DNA from 4 places in the Streptomyces sp. NBC_00984 genome. Region 4 is predicted to be linked to each of the others. Evidence: riboswitches for the same ligand, from Rfam matches in the RefSeq annotation. Region 4 holds a riboswitch; each other region holds the start of a gene.
What was found. A riboswitch is a leader RNA that binds a small molecule or an ion and turns the genes downstream of it on or off. The one in region 4 is predicted to bind cobalamin.

Region 1 (4,206 bases), 7.3 Mb from region 4:
CCTGCGCGGCGTCGAGGCCCACGCCCAATGGCAGGCGGCCGAGGCGTACGAGGAAGCGGTGGCCGCGCTGCCCGAGGGGCCCGCCCGCGAACGGCTCGGCGAGCTGCAACGGCTCTTCGCGCTCGACCGGATCGCCCGCAACAGCGGTGATCTGCTGGCAGCGGGCCTGTTGACCGCCGACCAGGTCAATGAACTGCCGGACCGGGTGGAAGAGCTCATCACCATGGTCGCCGCCCAACTGCCCGACCTCGTCGAGTCCTTCGCGCTGCCGCCGGAGCTGCTCGCCGACTGGCCCATCGCCGGAGCCGACTACATGGCTGCCTACGACGATCCGGGAGCCGCCTGGCGGACGGGCGGGGACCGGGCGACGGTTGAGGACGAGCGGTGAGGGCCATGACGAGGAGGGGAACAGCTGTACGGGGTCACCGGATCAGGGAGGCGGCCGGGGCTCTCGGAGTCCGGGTTGTCCTGCTGGCCTACTGGGGTACGACGTCCGTCCTGGCCCGGTGGTGCGGGGAGCGCGGGGAGGACGGTGCCGAATCGGTTCGGCACAAGGCGTAACTGGAGGCACTCCACCCAGTTGATTCGGCGTCGGGACGGTGTCACCGGCGGCCCGACAGCCGGACCGAATGATGGAGAGAAAGCTCATGAGTACGATTCATCCCAAGATCACCGAGGTTCTGACACACACCTTCAAAGTGCCCGTTGCCGAGATCCACCCGGGCTCCACGATGGACAGCCTGGAGATGGACTCCCTCGCCGTCGCCGAGTTCGCCGTCCTCATCAGGGAGACGGCCGGCGGCAACCGGGACTTCGACCAGCTCCCCAAGGACGCGACGCTGGCCGACATCACACGGTTCATCGACCCGGCAGCCGGCCGCGGCGCGCGGGTGGGCGGCGGGACCGCGATGAGTAACGCCCGATGAACAGGCCGGCCGTCGCCGTCACCGGCCTGGGCATGATCACCCCGGTCGGCAACGACACCGAATCCACCTGGCGGGGCGTGTGCGCGGGCGTGTCACCGGCCCGTACCGTCGCCGAGCTCGAAGGGTGCGCGATCGACTTCGCGTGCATGGTCGACGGCATCGACCTGGACGCCGCGATCGGCGGCCGTGCGTCCTTCCGCATGGGGAAGTACGTGAAACTCGCCGTGCTCGCCGCCCGGGAGGCGGTCGCCGACGCGGGGCTGGACCCGGCCCGGTGGGAGGGCGCCCGGGTCGCGGTGGTCGTCGGCACCAGCAGCGGGGGTTCCGCCTCGCTGACCGAGCAGGCCGTCGTGCTCGACCGGTTCGGAGCAGGGGCCACCTCGCCCTCGGGCATCCTGCTCACCATTCCCAACATGCCCGCCGCCGAGATCGCGATCCAGCTGCGGGCCACCGGACCCAGCATGGCCCCGTGCACCGCCTGTTCGTCCGGCGTCACCGCGCTGTCCGTCGCCCGCGACCTCCTGGTCACCGATCAGTGCGACATCGCTGTCGCCGGAGCCACCGAGTCGATCGTCTACCCGGCCGCCATGGCCGGGTTCGCCAGGTCCGGAGCCGGGGCCCGGACGGACGGCGACCCGGCCACGCTGTGCCGTCCCTTCGCGGCCGACCGGGCCGGTCTGGTCATGGGCGAGGGCGCGGCCGTCATGGTGCTGGAACGGGTGGAAGACGCCGATGCCCGGGGCGCGGCCCCACGGGCGCTGCTCGCCGGTACCGGCGCCACCACCGACGCCTACCACCCCATCAGTCCGCATCCGTCCGGCACGGTCGCCCAGGCGGCGGTGGAGGCCGCGCTGCGCGATGCGGGCTGGGCGGCCGAGGACGTCGAGCACGTCAACGCACACGGCACGGCGACCCCGGTCAACGATGCCACCGAGGCCGCCCTCATCGCCCGGGTCTACCCGCACCGGCCGCCCGTCACCGCCCCCAAGGGTGTACTGGGGCACTGCATGGGGGCGGCCGGAGCGATCGAGGCCGGACTCACGGTCCTCACGCTCCAACGCGGAGTCGTACCACCGATCGCCAACCTGGACGCCCCGGCGCCCGAGTTCGACATCGACTGCGTCACCGAACAACCGCTGCGGCAGCCCATCCGGCGCGCCGTCAGCCATTCCTTCGGCTTCGGCGGACACAACGCCGTCATCGCCCTTCAGCGTCCGTAGGCATCCGGCAGGTGGTGCGACGGGACACACAGCCCGGCGTACCACCGGCCACACCCCCCATGAGCTGCGCAGAGCCTCGTGATAGCTTGCCGGAGCCAGTCGAACTCCACGTCATGGGGTCAGGGAATCCGGTGAGAATCCGGAACTGACGCGCAGCGGTGAGGGGGACGGGCGGGGCCACGGCCACTGGGACCACCCTCGGGTGTCCTGGGAAGGCGTCCCGTCCGAAGGAACCCGAGTCCGAAGACCTGCTGGCGCCCGCGACCCGGCACCGGGCCGCGGAACTCCGTACAGCGGGCTCCGCGCATGAGCCCAGAGACGCAGAGGGACTCCGTGCCGTCCATAGCCAGCCCCGTCCGCATCATGGCCCTGCTCTCGGCGGGACTCGTCCTGCTGACCGCCTGCGGAGGCGGAACCGACGACTCCGCCGCGAAGCCGGACTCCGCGGACGGATACCCGGTGACGCTGAAGAACTGTGGACGCACCGTCACCGTCGAAGCCGCGCCACGGCACGCCGTCTCGGTGGACCAGGGATCGACGGAGATCCTGCTCTCCCTCGGCCTCGCCGACCGGATGGCCGCCACCGCGACCTGGACCGACCCGGTGATGAAGGGCCTGGAGAAGGCCAACGCCGAAGTGCCCAGGATCGCGGACAACCGGCCGTCGTCGGAGAAGGTCCTCGACCGCGAGCCCGACTTCGTCAGCGCGTCGTTCGAATCGACGCTCGCCAAGGGCGGCGTCGCACCGCGCGAACAGTTCGAATCGCTCGGCGTCCCCACCTATGTCTCGCCCGCCGACTGCACCGGCAAGGACAACAGTGGCGGCGGCGACGGCGCCCGTACCGCCCCGCTGACCATGGACAGCGTCTACGGCGAAGTGCACGAACTGGCCGAGGTGTTCGGCGTACCGAAGCGCGGTGACGCGCTCGTGGCGCAGCTGCGGGCCCAGGTGACGAAGGCGACCGAGGGCATCGACGCCTCCGACGCGACCCTCCTGTACTGGTTCTCCGACTCCAAGGCCCCGTACCTGGCCGGCTGCTGCGGAGCACCCGGGATCATCACCGAAGAGCTCGGCGCGAAGAACGTCTTCGACGACACCCATGAGGAATGGCCCCAGATCAGCTGGGAGACCGTCGCCGACCGCAACCCCGACGTCCTGGTCGTCGGCGACCTGACCCGCAAGGCCCAGACCGCCGAGAGCGCCGCGAAGAAGATCGAATTCCTGGAGTCCAACCCCGTCACGAAGAACATGGACGCCGTCAGGCACAAGCGGTACGTGCTGCTGAGCGGCCAGTCCATGAACCCGTCCATCCGGACGGTCGAGGGCATCGAACGCGTGGCAGCCGGACTGCGCAGGTTCGGGCTCGCCGGGTGACGGGGACCGTACGGGGCACGGCGGTGGCCGCGCCGCCCGCCCCCGCCACCCCCCTCCGCGCCACGACGGGCGTACGGAGACTGCGCGGCGGGGCCCTGTGGGTCTGCGGCGCCGCGTTGCTCGTCATCTCCGTCGCGGTCGCCGTCACCATCGGCCCCGCCCGGATCTCCGTGGCCGACGTCTGGTCCGCGGTGGCCTCCCACCTCGGCTGGGGCCGTTCACGGCTCTCCCCGATCCGGGACGGCATCATCTGGAACCTGCGGATGCCGCGCACCCTGCTCGCCGCGGTGTGCGGTGCCGGGCTCGCGGTGTGCGGCACCGTCATGCAGTCGCTGCTCCGCAATCCGCTCGCCGACCCGTTCGTCCTCGGTGTCTCCTCCGGAGCGTCCACCGGCGCGGTCGTGGTCGTCGTCCTCGGCGTCGGCGGGGGAGCGGTGTCGATCTCGACCGGCGCGTTCGTCGGAGCGCTGTGCTCGTTCGCCCTCGTGCTGCTGCTCAGCCACATTCTGGGCGGCACGACCGACCGGGTCGTGCTCTCCGGTGTCGCGGCCATGCAGCTGTTCTCCGCGCTCACCTCCTTCGTCGTGATGACCGCCGCCGACGCCGAGCAGACCCGCGGGGTGCTGTTCTGGCTGCTCGGCTCGCTCAGCGGGGTCGGCTGGACCGATGTGTGGATCTGCTCCGCC
Region 2 (4,206 bases), 6.0 Mb from region 4:
GTCCTGCTGCCCGACGACGGCGGTGAACGGGAAATGCGTGCTCACGAGGCGATCCTTCCTGCGGGTGAATGGGCATGAACAAGGCGGCCTCGGCCGGCGCCCGGGGTCATCGGCGGCCTCCGGGGGCTCCGGGCGCTCCGGGTGCTCCGGGTGCTCCGGGTGCGATGAAGGGAAGCCCCGGCGGCGCGCCCGACTCTATGAGCCGCAGCAACGCGTCGGTGTCCGCGTGCTCTTCGACGAGATCGCCGAGGCGGTCGAGCTGCTCCTCGCGCAGCGCCGCGAACCCGGTGTCGGGAGCGGGGACGAAGCGCCGGCCGGCGGCCCGCGCGACCTCGGTCAGGAAGCGGCGGCGGAATTCGTCGCTCTCCAGCGAACCGTGCCAGTGGGTGCCCCACACGGCGCCGACCCGGCAACCGTCCAGGAACGCCTCTCCGCCGCGTACGTCCGCCACGCCGTGGTGGATCTCGTACCCCTCGACCGGCGCGCCGAGCGCCTCGCCGACGGGCCGGGCCAGGGTCTTCTCGCGGTCGAAGCGGATGCGTACGGGGAGGAGGCCGAGGCCCTCGACCAGCCCGGCCCGGGACTCGACCTCGTCCTCGATGTGCTCGCCGAGGAGCTGGAATCCGCCGCAGATGCCGAGGACCGGCCGGCCCTCGGCCGCGCGCCGCGCCAGCGCGTCGGCGAGGCCGCGCTCGCGCAGCCAGGCCAGCGCCTTCACGGTGCCGCGGGTGCCCGGCACGACGACGAGGTCGGCGTCGGACAGCTCCTCGGCGCGGTCCACGAACCTGACGACGACGCCGGGCTCGGCGGCCAGCGCGTCCACGTCGGTGAAGTTCGACATCAGGGGCACCGCGCACACCGCGACGCGCAGCACGTCCTCGCCGTGCGGCGGTGCGACGACCGACTCGCGCACGGCTCCGCGCAACGAGACCCGCAGACCGTCCTCCTCGTCGATGCCGAGGCCGTGGGCGAAGGGCAGCACGCCGTACGTCGGCCGCCCGGTGAGGTCCCGCAGCATCTCCAGACCCGGCTCCAGCAGCGACACGTCGCCGCGGAACTTGTTGACGAGATAGCCGGCGATCAGCGACTGGTCCTCCGCGGCGAGCAGCGCCGTCGTACCGAAGAACGAGGCGAAGACACCGCCGCGGTCGATGTCGCCGACGACCACCACCGGGAAGCGCGCCGCCCGTGCGATGCCCATGTTCACGATGTCCGTGCGCCGCAGATTGATCTCGGCCGGGCTGCCCGCCCCCTCGCAGATCACCGCGTCGTACGTGCCCCGGAGCTGCTCCAGGCAGTCCACGACCGTGGAGAGGAGCGCTTCCTGCCTGCCCCCGTGGTAGCCGCGCGCGCTCATCTCGCCGACCGGCTTCCCCATCAGGACGACCTGGCTGGAGCGGTCGCTGCCGGGCTTGAGCAGGACCGGGTTCATCAGCGCGGTCGGCTCGACGCGGGCGGCCTGGGCCTGCATGGCCTGGGCGCGCCCGATCTCGGCACCTTCGCGGGTGACGAACGAGTTCAGCGACATGTTCTGCGCCTTGAAGGGCGCCACCTTCACGCCCCGGCGCACGAGCCAGCGGCAGATGCCTGCCGTCACGACGCTCTTGCCCGCGTCGGAAGTGGTTCCGGCGACCAGCAGTCCGCCGCTCATGTGCTTCTCCGTCCTGCGCTGCGAGGTGCTGCCGTCCGGCGCCCCGCGATCCGTCGTGCGGCGAGGGCCGCGCCGATCCGTCCCGCCACGCACACGCCGAGGGCCAGCGCGCCCACCCGGCGCGACAGCCGGACCGCGCGCTCGATGTCCTCGGTCTCCACGGCCCGGCCCGTCTCCCCGTTGAGCACGGGGCGGTGCTCGACCCGGCCGCCGTACGCGAGGGTTCCGCCGAGGCGTACGCCGAGCGCTCCCGCGAACGAGGCCTCCACCGGGCCCGCGTTGGGGCTCGGGTGCTTGGCGGCATCGGCCCGCCAGGCGCGGACCGCTCCGCCCGGCCGCCCCCCGGCGGCCACGGCGAGCAGGGCCGTGAGCCGGGCGCCGGGCCAGCCCGCGAGGTCGTCGAGGCGGGCCGAGGCCCAGCCGTAGCGCCGGTGGCGGGGCGACTTGTGACCGACCATCGCGTCGAGGGTGTTGGCGGCCCGGAAGCCGGCCAGCCCGGGGACCCCGGCCAGCGCGCCCCACACCAGGGCGCCGACCACGGCGTCCGAGGTGTTCTCCGCCACGGACTCCACCACGGCGCGGGCGATCTGCGGCCCGTCCAGGGACTGCGGGTCGCGCCCGCACAGATGCGGCAGCCGCTCGCGGGCCAGGTCGAGGTCACCGGCCGCCAGGGCGCCGCCGATGGCCCGCGCCTCGCGCCCCAGGGACGTACCGCCGACGACGGACCAGGTGACGGCCGCGGTCAGCGCGACGGAGGCGGCGGGGCTGCGGCGTACGGCGCGGGTGATCAGCGCGGCACCACCTGCGGCGCCTCCGGCGCAGACGAGGGTGTGCAGCGCGCCCCACCCGCGGTGGTCGCGCCACAGACGGCGTTCGACGCCCGCCGCGGCCCGCCCGAAGGCGGCGACCGGGTGTCCCCTGCGGGGGTCACCGAGCAGCAGATCGCCGATCAGACCGGCCGTGGCGCCGTACGCGAAGATGCGGTCGGCTCGCACGGCTCAACCGGCCGTCGCGCCTCGGAGGACCTTCGTACAGGCGGCTCTCGTCGAGAGCGCCGGAACAGCGGACGCAGGGCGGCCAGGCATGGCGATATGTCCTCACTCAGGGTCCGCGCCCTGGTTCGACGTGACCGGCGACGAGAGTCTCCTGGCTCCCGGATCCGCGGTTCCCCCGGCCTTCCAGCCCGCTCGCGCGTGCCGTGACTTCCGGTGTGGGGGACCGCTCCCCGGTGACAGTGGCGGGACCGCGCCGGATTCGCACCGGCTTCCTCTGCTGTCGCCGTAATTGGCTCCGGCAGTCCACCACGCTCTGCGAACGCCCGTCAACCTGCCGTTGACCTGCGACGGCGCAGTGTGCTGAGACCCACATCGGGCCGGACACCTCTGGTGTCCGGCCCGATGGGAGGGCGTGCGCGGGAGTGGCTCAGGCGACGATCAGATAGATGCCGTACGCGACGGCCGCCGCGCACAGCGTGAAGCAGACGTACGCGCCGGCGCGGGCCAGCAGCAGCGAGCCGCCGGAGCCGCCCTGCGCCGCCGGTTCCGGCTGCTTGGAGAGGCCGACGATGCCCAGGGTGAAGAGGCCCACCAGCGCGACGGTGACAACGAGGGAGACGCCGAATACGGAGCCGAGGGCTGCCCAGTCGATGTTCATGCTGAATCCTTAGACGGCCGGGTCAGACGGTGGCGGGTCGCGCCGGGTCCTGGGTGGTTCCGGCCGGGGCCGGAATGGTGGTCATGAGGTTCTGGGCCGTCGCCTGGGCCGCGGTGGGCGGCGGGCTGACGGCGGCGATGGCCGTGGTGACGACACCCGCGGGCTCGATGTCGACGTCCGCCGGCGCGACATCGTCGTGGCCGACCGGCTTGCGGCGCGACACCAGCCAGATCGCACCGGAGCCCGCGACCAGCAGCACCGCGACGACCACGACGCCCCAGGTGCCCTGCTTGGTGAGGAGTTCCGCGCCCGCGCCGACCAGACCCGCGGCCGGCAGGGTCAGACCCCAGGCGACGAACATCCGGGTGGCGGTGGACCAGCGGACCACACCGCCCTGGCGGCCGAGGCCCGCGCCCATCACGGCGCCGGAGCAGGACTGGGTGGTGGAGAGGGAGAAGCCGAGGTGCGAGGAGGCCAGGATGACGGTGGCCGCGCTGGTCTGGGCGGCGAAGCCCTGCGGCGGCCTGAGGTCGGTGAGGCCGCTGCCCATGGTGCGGATGATGCGCCAGCCGCCCAGGTAGGTGCCGAGCGCGATGGCCGTACCGGCGCAGACGATGACCCAGACCGGCGGGTTGGCGCCCGGGTGCAGGACGCCGCCGGTGACCAGGGCCAGGGTGATGATGCCCATGGTCTTCTGCGCGTCGTTGGTGCCGTGGGCGAGGGAGACCAGTCCGGCCGAGGCGATCTGGCCCGCGCGGTAACCCTTGGCGGTGGCCTTCTCCTGGGCGTCGTTGCGGACCTTCCCGCCGATCCGGTACGTCAGCCTGGTGGCCAGCAGCGCGGCCAGACCGGCGACGATCGGGGCGGCGAGGGCGGGCAGCAGCACCTTGGTGACGACGGTG
Region 3 (4,206 bases), 2.2 Mb from region 4:
CGAGGCCAGCCTCGACGAATGGGGCCTGGGCGGACGGTCGTTCGGCACCTGGGTCACCTGGTTCCTGCTCGGCGGCGACCTGTACACCGCGTACACCTTCGTCGCCGTTCCGGCGGCGATCTACGCGGCGGGCGCGGCGGGCTTCTTCGCCGTGCCCTACACGATCCTCGTGTACCCGCTGATCTTCACCTTCCTGCCGCGGCTCTGGTCGGTCTCGCACAAGCACGGGTACGTCACCACCTCGGACTTCGTCCGCGGGCGCTTCGGCTCGAAGAGCCTCTCGCTGGCGGTCGCCGTCACGGGCATCCTCGCCACGATGCCGTACATCGCGCTCCAACTCGTCGGCATCCAGGCGGTGCTGGACGTGATGGGCGTCGGCGGCGGCGAGAACACCCACTGGTTCATCAAGGACCTGCCGTTGCTGATCGCGTTCGCGGTGCTCGCCGCGTACACCTACTCGTCCGGCCTGCGGGCGCCCGCGCTGATCGCGTTCGTCAAGGACGGACTGATCTACCTGGTCATCGCGGTGGCGATCATCTACATCCCGATCAAGCTGGGCGGCTTCGACAACATCTTCGCCAAGGCGGGCGAGGCGTTCTCCCAGACCAATCCGGCCACCGGCAAGCCGCGCGGCGCGCTCGCACCGGGCGAGGCCGGCCAATGGGGTTACGCCACCCTGGCGTTGGGCTCGGCGCTGGCGCTGTTCATGTATCCGCACTCGATCACGGCGACGCTCTCCAGCCGCAGCCGCAACGTGATCCGGCGCAACACCACGATCCTGCCGCTGTACTCGCTGATGCTGGGCCTGCTGGCGCTGCTCGGCTTCATGGCCATCGCCGCCGGGATCAAGGTGGACAACGGGCAGCTGGCCATCCCCCAGTTGTTCGAGAACATGTTCCCGGACTGGTTCGCGGGCGTCGCGTTCGCCGCCATCGGCATCGGCGCGCTGGTGCCCGCCGCGATCATGTCGATCGCCGCGGCGAACCTCTTCACCCGCAACATCTACAAGGACTTCCTGAAGCCGGACGCGACCCCGGAGCAGGAGACCAAGGTCTCCAAGCTGGTGTCGCTGCTGGTCAAGGTCGGCGCGCTCGCCTTCGTCCTCACCATGGACAAGACGGTCGCGATCAACTTCCAGCTGCTCGGCGGCATCTGGATCCTCCAGACGATGCCGGCCCTGGTCGGCGGCCTGTTCACCCGCTGGTTCCACCGCTGGGCGCTGCTCGCGGGCTGGGCGGTCGGCATGGTGTACGGGACGGTGGCCGCGTACGGGGTCGCCAGCCCGACCCAGGCGCACTTCGGCGGGTCCTCCGAGGAGATCCCCGGCATCGGCGAGATCGGCTACATCGGCCTCACCGCGTTCGTGCTGAACGTGGTGGTGACGGTGGTGCTCACCTTCGTCCTGAACGCCGTGAAGGCGCCCGCCGGGATCGACGAGACCTCCCCGTCCGACTACACGGCCGACGCGGGCGACCCGGGCGTGAAGACGGAACTCCCGCCGGCCACGGCAGGGGCGCCGGGCGGTCACTGAGACCCGCGCCAACGGCCCGTCGACGGCCCGCCGAGCCTCCTCCAGCGGGGCGCGGCGGGCCGTCGGCTTGATCCGGCCCGGCGGCCCGGGAAAGGGCCGTACGGCTCATTCTGTGGGCCCCGCCCAGTCGGCGCGACACAACATGTGGGGGCTGCCTCATCGGGCAGCCCCCACATGTATGCTCGTCCTCGCTGTCGCCGCAGGGGAATCCGGTGCGAATCCGGAACTGTCCCGCAACGGTGTATTCAGTGCGCTTTTGTGCACCCCCGAGTCAGTCCGATGACCTGCCGGCAGCGCATCCGGCTCGACCGAACCGGATGCCCAGACGTCCGGGCCTCGCGGTTGGGCCGGTGGACGCCGTGCGGAGTGCTGCCCTGCCCCGGGTACGCGCCCGTAGGGCTGCCCCGTTCCCCGCCGGCCCCGAGCCGAGCGAGGGAGAGCACCACGTGACCATCGCGCCAGCCGATCCGGCTTCAGTCGCCGTGTCCGCAGCAGCCGAGTCCGAGGCAGCCGCACAGGACGGACCGGGAACCGCACTGCTGCGGACCCTGACCGACCTCACCGCCGATCTGCCCGACACCGACCCCGGCCGGGTCGCCGCCGCCGCGCTGCGCGGTCGCAGCGCCCGAGCGGACGAGGCCGAGCTGCGCTCGCTGGCCACCGAGGCCGCCGCGGGCCTGATCTCCGAGGACCCCGCCTACTCCCGGCTCGCCGCCCGGCTCCTGACCCTCACCATCGCGGACGAGGCGGCCGGCCAGGGCGCGGCCTCCTTCTCCGCCTCGGTCGCCGTCGGGCACCGCGAGGGCCTGATCGCGGACCGTACCGCCGAGTTCGTCGCCCGCCACGCGGCCGCGCTGGACGCGCTGGTGGAGCGTTCGCTCGCCGACGGCGCGGACGACCGCTTCGGCTACTTCGGGCTGCGGACCCTGCACAGCCGCTATCTGCTGCGCCACCCGCACACACGCCAGGTCATCGAGACGCCCCAGCACTTCATGCTGCGGGTCGCGTCCGGGCTCGCCGAGGACGACTCGCAGCGCGCGGTGGACGAAGTGGCGGCGCTGTACGGGCTGATGAGCCGGCTCGACTACCTCCCCTCCTCCCCCACGCTCTTCAACTCCGGCACCCGGCACCCGCAGATGTCCTCCTGCTACCTGCTGGACTCCCCGCTGGACGAGCTCGACTCGATCTACGACCGCTACCACCAGGTGGCCCGGCTCTCGAAGCACGCGGGCGGCATCGGTCTGTCGTACTCCCGCATCCGCTCCCGCGGTTCGCTGATCCGTGGCACCAACGGGCACTCCAACGGCATCGTGCCGTTCCTGAAGACGCTCGACGCCTCCGTCGCCGCGGTCAACCAGGGGGGCCGCCGCAAGGGCGCCGCCGCCGTCTACCTGGAGACCTGGCACGCGGACATCGAGGAGTTCCTGGAGCTGCGCGACAACACGGGCGAGGACCAGCGGCGTACGCACAACCTCAACCTGGCGCACTGGATCCCGGACGAGTTCATGCGCCGGGTCGACGCGGACGGCGACTGGTCGCTGTTCTCGCCCGCCGACGTACCCGGTCTCGTCGACCTGTGGGGCGACGAGTTCGACGCCGCGTACCGGGCCGCCGAGGCGAAGGGGCTGGCCCGCAAGTCGATCCCGGCCCGCGAGCTGTACGGCCGGATGATGCGCACCCTCGCGCAGACCGGCCAGGGCTGGATGACGTTCAAGGACGCCTCCAACCGGACCGCGAACCAGACCGCCGAGCCGGGCAGCGTCGTCCACTCCTCGAACCTGTGCACCGAGATCCTCGAAGTCACCGACGACGGCGAGACGGCGGTCTGCAACCTGGGCTCGGTCAACCTCGGCGCGTTCGTCGCCGACGGTGACATCGACTGGGAGCGGCTGGACGCCACCGTCCGCACCGCCGTGACCTTCCTCGACCGGGTCGTCGACATCAACTTCTACCCGACCGAGCAGGCCAGCCGCTCCAACGCGAAGTGGCGCCCGGTGGGCCTGGGCGCCATGGGTCTCCAGGACGTCTTCTTCCAGCTGCGGCTGCCCTTCGACTCCCCCGAGGCCCGCGCGCTCTCCACGAGGATCTCCGAGCGGATCATGCTCGCCGCGTACGAGGCGTCGTGCGAGCTGGCCGAGCGGTCCGGCCCGCTGCCCGCCTGGTCGCAGACGCGCGCCGCTCGCGGTGTACTGCACCCCGACCACTACGACACCGAGCTGAACTGGCCGGAGCGGTGGGACGCGCTGCGCGCCCGCGTCGCGAAGAGCGGGATGCGCAACTCGCTGCTGCTCGCCATCGCGCCGACGGCGACGATCGCCTCGATCGCGGGGGTCTACGAGTGCATCGAGCCGCAGGTCTCCAACCTCTTCAAGCGCGAGACGCTCAGCGGTGAGTTCCTCCAGGTCAACGCGTACCTGGTGGATGAGCTGAAGCAGCTCGGGGTGTGGGACGCGCGGACCCGTGAGGCGCTGCGCGAGGCCAGCGGCTCGGTGCAGGGCTTCGCCTGGATCCCGGAGGACGTGCGGGCGCTGTACCGCACGGCGTGGGAGATCCCGCAGCGCGGCCTGATCGACATGGCGGCGGCCCGTACGCCGTTCCTGGACCAGAGCCAGTCGCTGAACCTGTTCCTGGAGACGCCGACGATCGGCAAGCTCTCCTCGATGTACGCGTACGCC
Region 4 (4,206 bases):
AGTTCCGGCACCGCCGGGTCGGACAGGGTGCACACCACCTCGTTGTCCGCGGGCAGCCGCTTGCGGGTGACGCCGCTGGCGACCATGGCCACATCGCACAGGATGGGTGCGCCGGCCCGCAGAGCGGCGCGGGCGCGGGCGACCGCGTCCGGGGTGAAAGCGAGATCACGGACGAGGTCGACCATCCCGCAGGCGTGGATCATGCGGACCGCGACCTGGCTCACATCGGCGGGCAGGCCTGCGAGATCCGCCTCTGCACGGATCGTGGCGAAGGACTGGCGATAGATCGCCGGTCCGTCCTTCTCGTACTGGTGCACGGTGCTTTCGCTCTCTTCCTCGGGTGTGCGACGGTCGGGTACAGGGGAGTGGGGCGTACGGGATCAGCCGCGCGCGCGGCGGGCCGCGGCCACCGCGGCGGCGAGCCCACCGGGGCTGTCGGGGACGCTCACGGGGGCGTCCCGTACCTCGCCCCGTACGAGCGAGATCCGGTGTCCGTCGGGGGTGGCGACGACGTCCACCCACTCGCCGCGGGGGTGGCCGCACCGGCGTTCGCACCCGGACCAGTACACCGGCAACGGGCCCACGGCCCCCACCGCGTCCGCCGCCTGGGCCCGCACATCGGCCAGCGACTTCGCGCAGCCCGGCCGGCCGATACAGGCACCCACCCCGGCCCAGGGGGAGCCGGGTCCGACGACGAGGCCGGTGGCCCCCAGATCGTCCAGCAGACCCGCGGCCCGCCGCCGCTCCACCCCCGGTACGACGACCCCGCGCCACGGCGTCAGCCGCAACTCACCGCGGCCCCGGTGCCGGGCCGTGTCCGTCAACGACCGCCACTGCGCCGGGCCGACGCGCCCCAGGGGGATGCCGACGGACAGCGCGGCCCCGTCGTGCGGGCCGGTCACGACGCCGGGGGCGGGGCCGTCCGAGCTCCGCGGGCAGGCACGGTCCTCGGTGGAAGTGGTGCCGGTACCCGTCGCCCGCAACCGTCGTACGACCTCGTCGAAGAGGGATCCGGCACCGCCGGGCAGGTCCGACACGCGCCAGGCACCGGTGCCCGACGCCTGATCCAGGAAGGTCCCGGCCGCCAGGAGGGCGGCCTGCGGCGCCTGCGCGCCCGGTATTCGTACCGCTGTCCTGGCCGTGCCGATCCGCAGCAGCGCCGTTCCGTCGTCCTGCGCCAGCAACGTCACGTCGCCGCCCAGCGCGTCCACATCGCCACGGCCGTCGTCGAGCACGAACAGGAACCTGCCCGAGAGGCCCGCCGTCCGGTCGCCCGCGCACAACAGCGCGTCCAGCGCGGACAGCCAGGGGCCGACGTCCCGTGCGCCGCGGCCGTCGAGCCCCGAGAGCGGCGACGCCACGATGTTGCGTATCCGCTCGTGGCGCGCGGAGGGCAGCAGCCCCGCCTCGCCCAGCCTGTCGGCCAGTTCGCCTCCGCAGTCCGGGCCCAGCCCGCGCAACTGGACATTGCCGCGCGAAGTGAGATGCAACTCACCATCGCCCAGGCTCCCCGCCAACGCCCCCAGGGCGTCCGCCTGCACCGCGGTCAGCAGCCCGCCGGGAACACGGACGCGGGCCAGAGCGCCGTCGTCCGCCCGGTGCAGCCGCAGCGTGCCGGGGCAGGCGTCACCGCGGTCCCGGGGAGACGCGTCTCCCGGCGGTGAAGGCGAAGTGGCAGGTCGGGGCATGGCGGCGAGCATACCGACCATCTGACCAGATCCGTATGTCCTCCATCGGTTGACCGGCCCTTACTATGCCTAGTGACGGGCCATCCGGCACGTCGTCGCCACAGACGGCGACAGGGGAGGAAGTCCGGTGCAAGTCCGGCACGGTCCCGCCACTGTGAGTCCGGCCACGGCCGGGCAAGTCAGGAACTCCCTTCCCCACACGCTCGGATCCGTTCGAGCGGGGAGCTTCATTCCGACACCGCCCGGGGCGTGGACACCCCGAGGAAGGCCCGACGCCGCATGATCCTGCTCCTGTCGACGTCCGACACCGACCTGCTCAGCGCCCGCGCCTCGGAGGGCCCGGTCTCCTACCGCTACGCCAACCCCTCCCGGCTCCCGCTCCAGGACCTGCCACAGCTCCTGGACGGCGTCGACCTGGTCGTCGTGCGCCTCCTCGGCGGGGTACGCGCCTGGCAGGACGGCCTCGACCAGGTGCTCGCCACCGGACGCCCCGTCGTCGTCCTCACCGGCGAACAGGCCCCCGACGCCCAGCTGATGGCCGCCTCGACGGTTCCCATCGGCATCGCCGCCGAGGCCCATGCCTATCTGGCCCACGGCGGGCCCGCCAACCTGGACCAGCTCGCCCGCTTCCTCTCCGACACCGTCCTGCTCACCGGCCACGGCTTCGCCCCGCCCGCCCCGGCACCCTCCTGGGGCCCGCTGGAGCGCACCCCCCGGCGCACCGACGGCCCGGTCGTCGCCGTGCTCTACTACCGCGCCCACCACATGAGCGGCAACACCGCGTTCATCGAGGCCCTGTGCCGTGCCGTCGAGGACGCGGGCGCCCGCGCGCTGCCGCTGTACGTCGCCTCGCTGCGCACCCCCGAGCCCGAACTCATCGAAGCGCTGCGCGCCGCCGACGCGATCGTGACGACCGTCCTCGCCGCGGGCGGCACCCGGCCCGCCGAGGCGTCGGCGGGCGGTGACGACGAGTCCTGGGACGCGGGCGTCCTCAGCGGCCTCGACGTACCCATCCTCCAGGCCCTCTGCCTCACCGGTTCGCGCACCGACTGGGAAGGCAACGACGAGGGAGTCTCCCCGCTCGACGCCGCCAGCCAGATCGCGGTCCCCGAATTCGACGGCCGCCTGATCACCGTTCCGTTCTCGTTCAAGGAGATCGACGAGGACGGCCTGCCCGCGTACGTCGCCGACACCGAGCGCGCCGCCCGCGTCGCCGGGATCGCCGTGCGCCACGCCCGGCTGCGCCACATCCCGGCCGCCGAGAAGCGGATCGCGCTCGTCCTCTCCGCGTACCCGACCAAGCACTCCCGGATCGGCAACGCGGTCGGCCTCGACACCCCGGCCAGCGCCGTCGCCCTGCTGCGCCGACTCCGCGCCGAGGGATACGACTTCGGTACGGAGGAGGTCCCCGGCCTCGCGTCGGGCGACGGCGACGAGCTGATCCGCGCGCTGATCGAGGCGGGCGGCCACGACCAGGAGTGGCTCACCGAGGAGCAGTTGGCCCGCAACCCGGTCCGCATCCCGGCCGCCGACTACCGGCGCTGGTACGCGACCCTCCCGGCCGAGCTCCGCGAAGCCGTCGAGCAGCACTGGGGCCCCGCCCCGGGCGAGATGTTCGTGGACCGGTCGAGCAACCCGGAGGGCGACATCGTCCTCGCGGCCCTGCGCCGCGGCAATCTGCTCATCCTCATCCAGCCGCCGCGCGGCTTCGGCGAGAACCCGATCGCGATCTACCACGACCCCGATCTGCCGCCCTCGCACCACTATCTGGCCGCCTACCGCTGGATCGCGGCCCCGGCCGACGACAACGGCTTCGGCGCCGACGCGATGATCCACCTCGGCAAGCACGGCAACCTGGAATGGCTGCCCGGCAAGAACGCCGGCCTCTCCGCCGCCTGCGGCCCCGACGCCGCCCTCGGCGACCTCCCGCTCATCTACCCGTTCCTGGTCAACGACCCGGGCGAGGGGACGCAGGCCAAGCGGCGCGTCCACGCCACCCTCGTGGACCACCTCGTACCGCCGATGGCGCGCGCCGACAGCTACGGGGACATCGCCCGGCTCGAACAACTCCTGGACGAGCACGCCCAGATCGCGGCGATGGACCCGGCGAAGCTGCCGGCGATCCGCGCACAGATCTGGACCCTGATCCAGGCGGCCAAGCTCGATCACGACCTGGGGCTCGAAGACCGCCCCGAGGACGAGGGCTTCGACGAGTTCATCATGCATCTCGACGGCTGGCTCTGCGAGATCAAGGACGCGCAGATCCGCGACGGCCTGCATGTCCTGGGCGGCGCCCCGGCCGGCGCCGACCGGGTCAACCTCGTCCTCGCGATCCTGCGCGCCCGTCAGATCTGGGGCGGCACGGCCTCCCTGCCGGGCCTGCGCGAGGCGTTGGGGCTCGACGAGTCCGCCGCGACCCGGGTCACCGCGGACGAGGCCGAGGAGCGGGCCCGCGCCCTGGTCCAGGCGATGGAGGACGCGGACTGGTCTCCGGAAGCCGTCGCCGGGGTGGCGGCCG

Region 1: another riboswitch for cobalamin. It lies ahead of OG520_RS36540 (ABC transporter substrate-binding protein); the one in region 4 lies ahead of cobN (cobaltochelatase subunit CobN).
Region 2: another riboswitch for cobalamin. It lies ahead of OG520_RS30985 (cobalamin biosynthesis protein); the one in region 4 lies ahead of cobN (cobaltochelatase subunit CobN).
Region 3: another riboswitch for cobalamin. It lies ahead of OG520_RS13330 (ribonucleoside-diphosphate reductase subunit alpha); the one in region 4 lies ahead of cobN (cobaltochelatase subunit CobN).

What each region holds. Positions count from the first base shown of each region.
Region 1 is NZ_CP108734.1:8,219,298-8,223,503, forward strand. It holds gene OG520_RS36525 (acyl-CoA dehydrogenase) at 1-388, shown strand, start outside; gene OG520_RS36530 (acyl carrier protein) at 648-926, shown strand; gene OG520_RS36535 (beta-ketoacyl-[acyl-carrier-protein] synthase family protein) at 923-2,146, shown strand; cobalamin riboswitch at 2,226-2,417, shown strand; gene OG520_RS36540 (ABC transporter substrate-binding protein) at 2,453-3,520, shown strand; gene OG520_RS36545 (FecCD family ABC transporter permease) at 3,544-4,206, shown strand, end outside.
Region 2 is NZ_CP108734.1:6,930,609-6,934,814, forward strand. It holds gene OG520_RS30975 (putative cobaltochelatase) at 1-45, opposite strand, end outside; gene OG520_RS30980 (cobyric acid synthase) at 107-1,651, opposite strand; gene OG520_RS30985 (cobalamin biosynthesis protein) at 1,648-2,646, opposite strand; cobalamin riboswitch at 2,791-2,922, opposite strand; gene OG520_RS30990 (hypothetical protein) at 3,074-3,304, opposite strand; gene OG520_RS30995 (anion permease) at 3,327-4,206, opposite strand, start outside.
Region 3 is NZ_CP108734.1:3,091,387-3,095,592, forward strand. It holds gene mctP (monocarboxylate uptake permease MctP) at 1-1,531, shown strand, start outside; cobalamin riboswitch at 1,697-1,838, shown strand; gene OG520_RS13330 (ribonucleoside-diphosphate reductase subunit alpha) at 1,978-4,206, shown strand, end outside.
Region 4 is NZ_CP108734.1:919,068-923,273, reverse strand. It holds gene OG520_RS03880 (precorrin-8X methylmutase) at 1-317, opposite strand, end outside; gene cobG (precorrin-3B synthase) at 381-1,700, opposite strand; adenosylcobalamin (AdoCbl) riboswitch at 1,801-1,881, shown strand; gene cobN (cobaltochelatase subunit CobN) at 1,968-4,206, shown strand, end outside.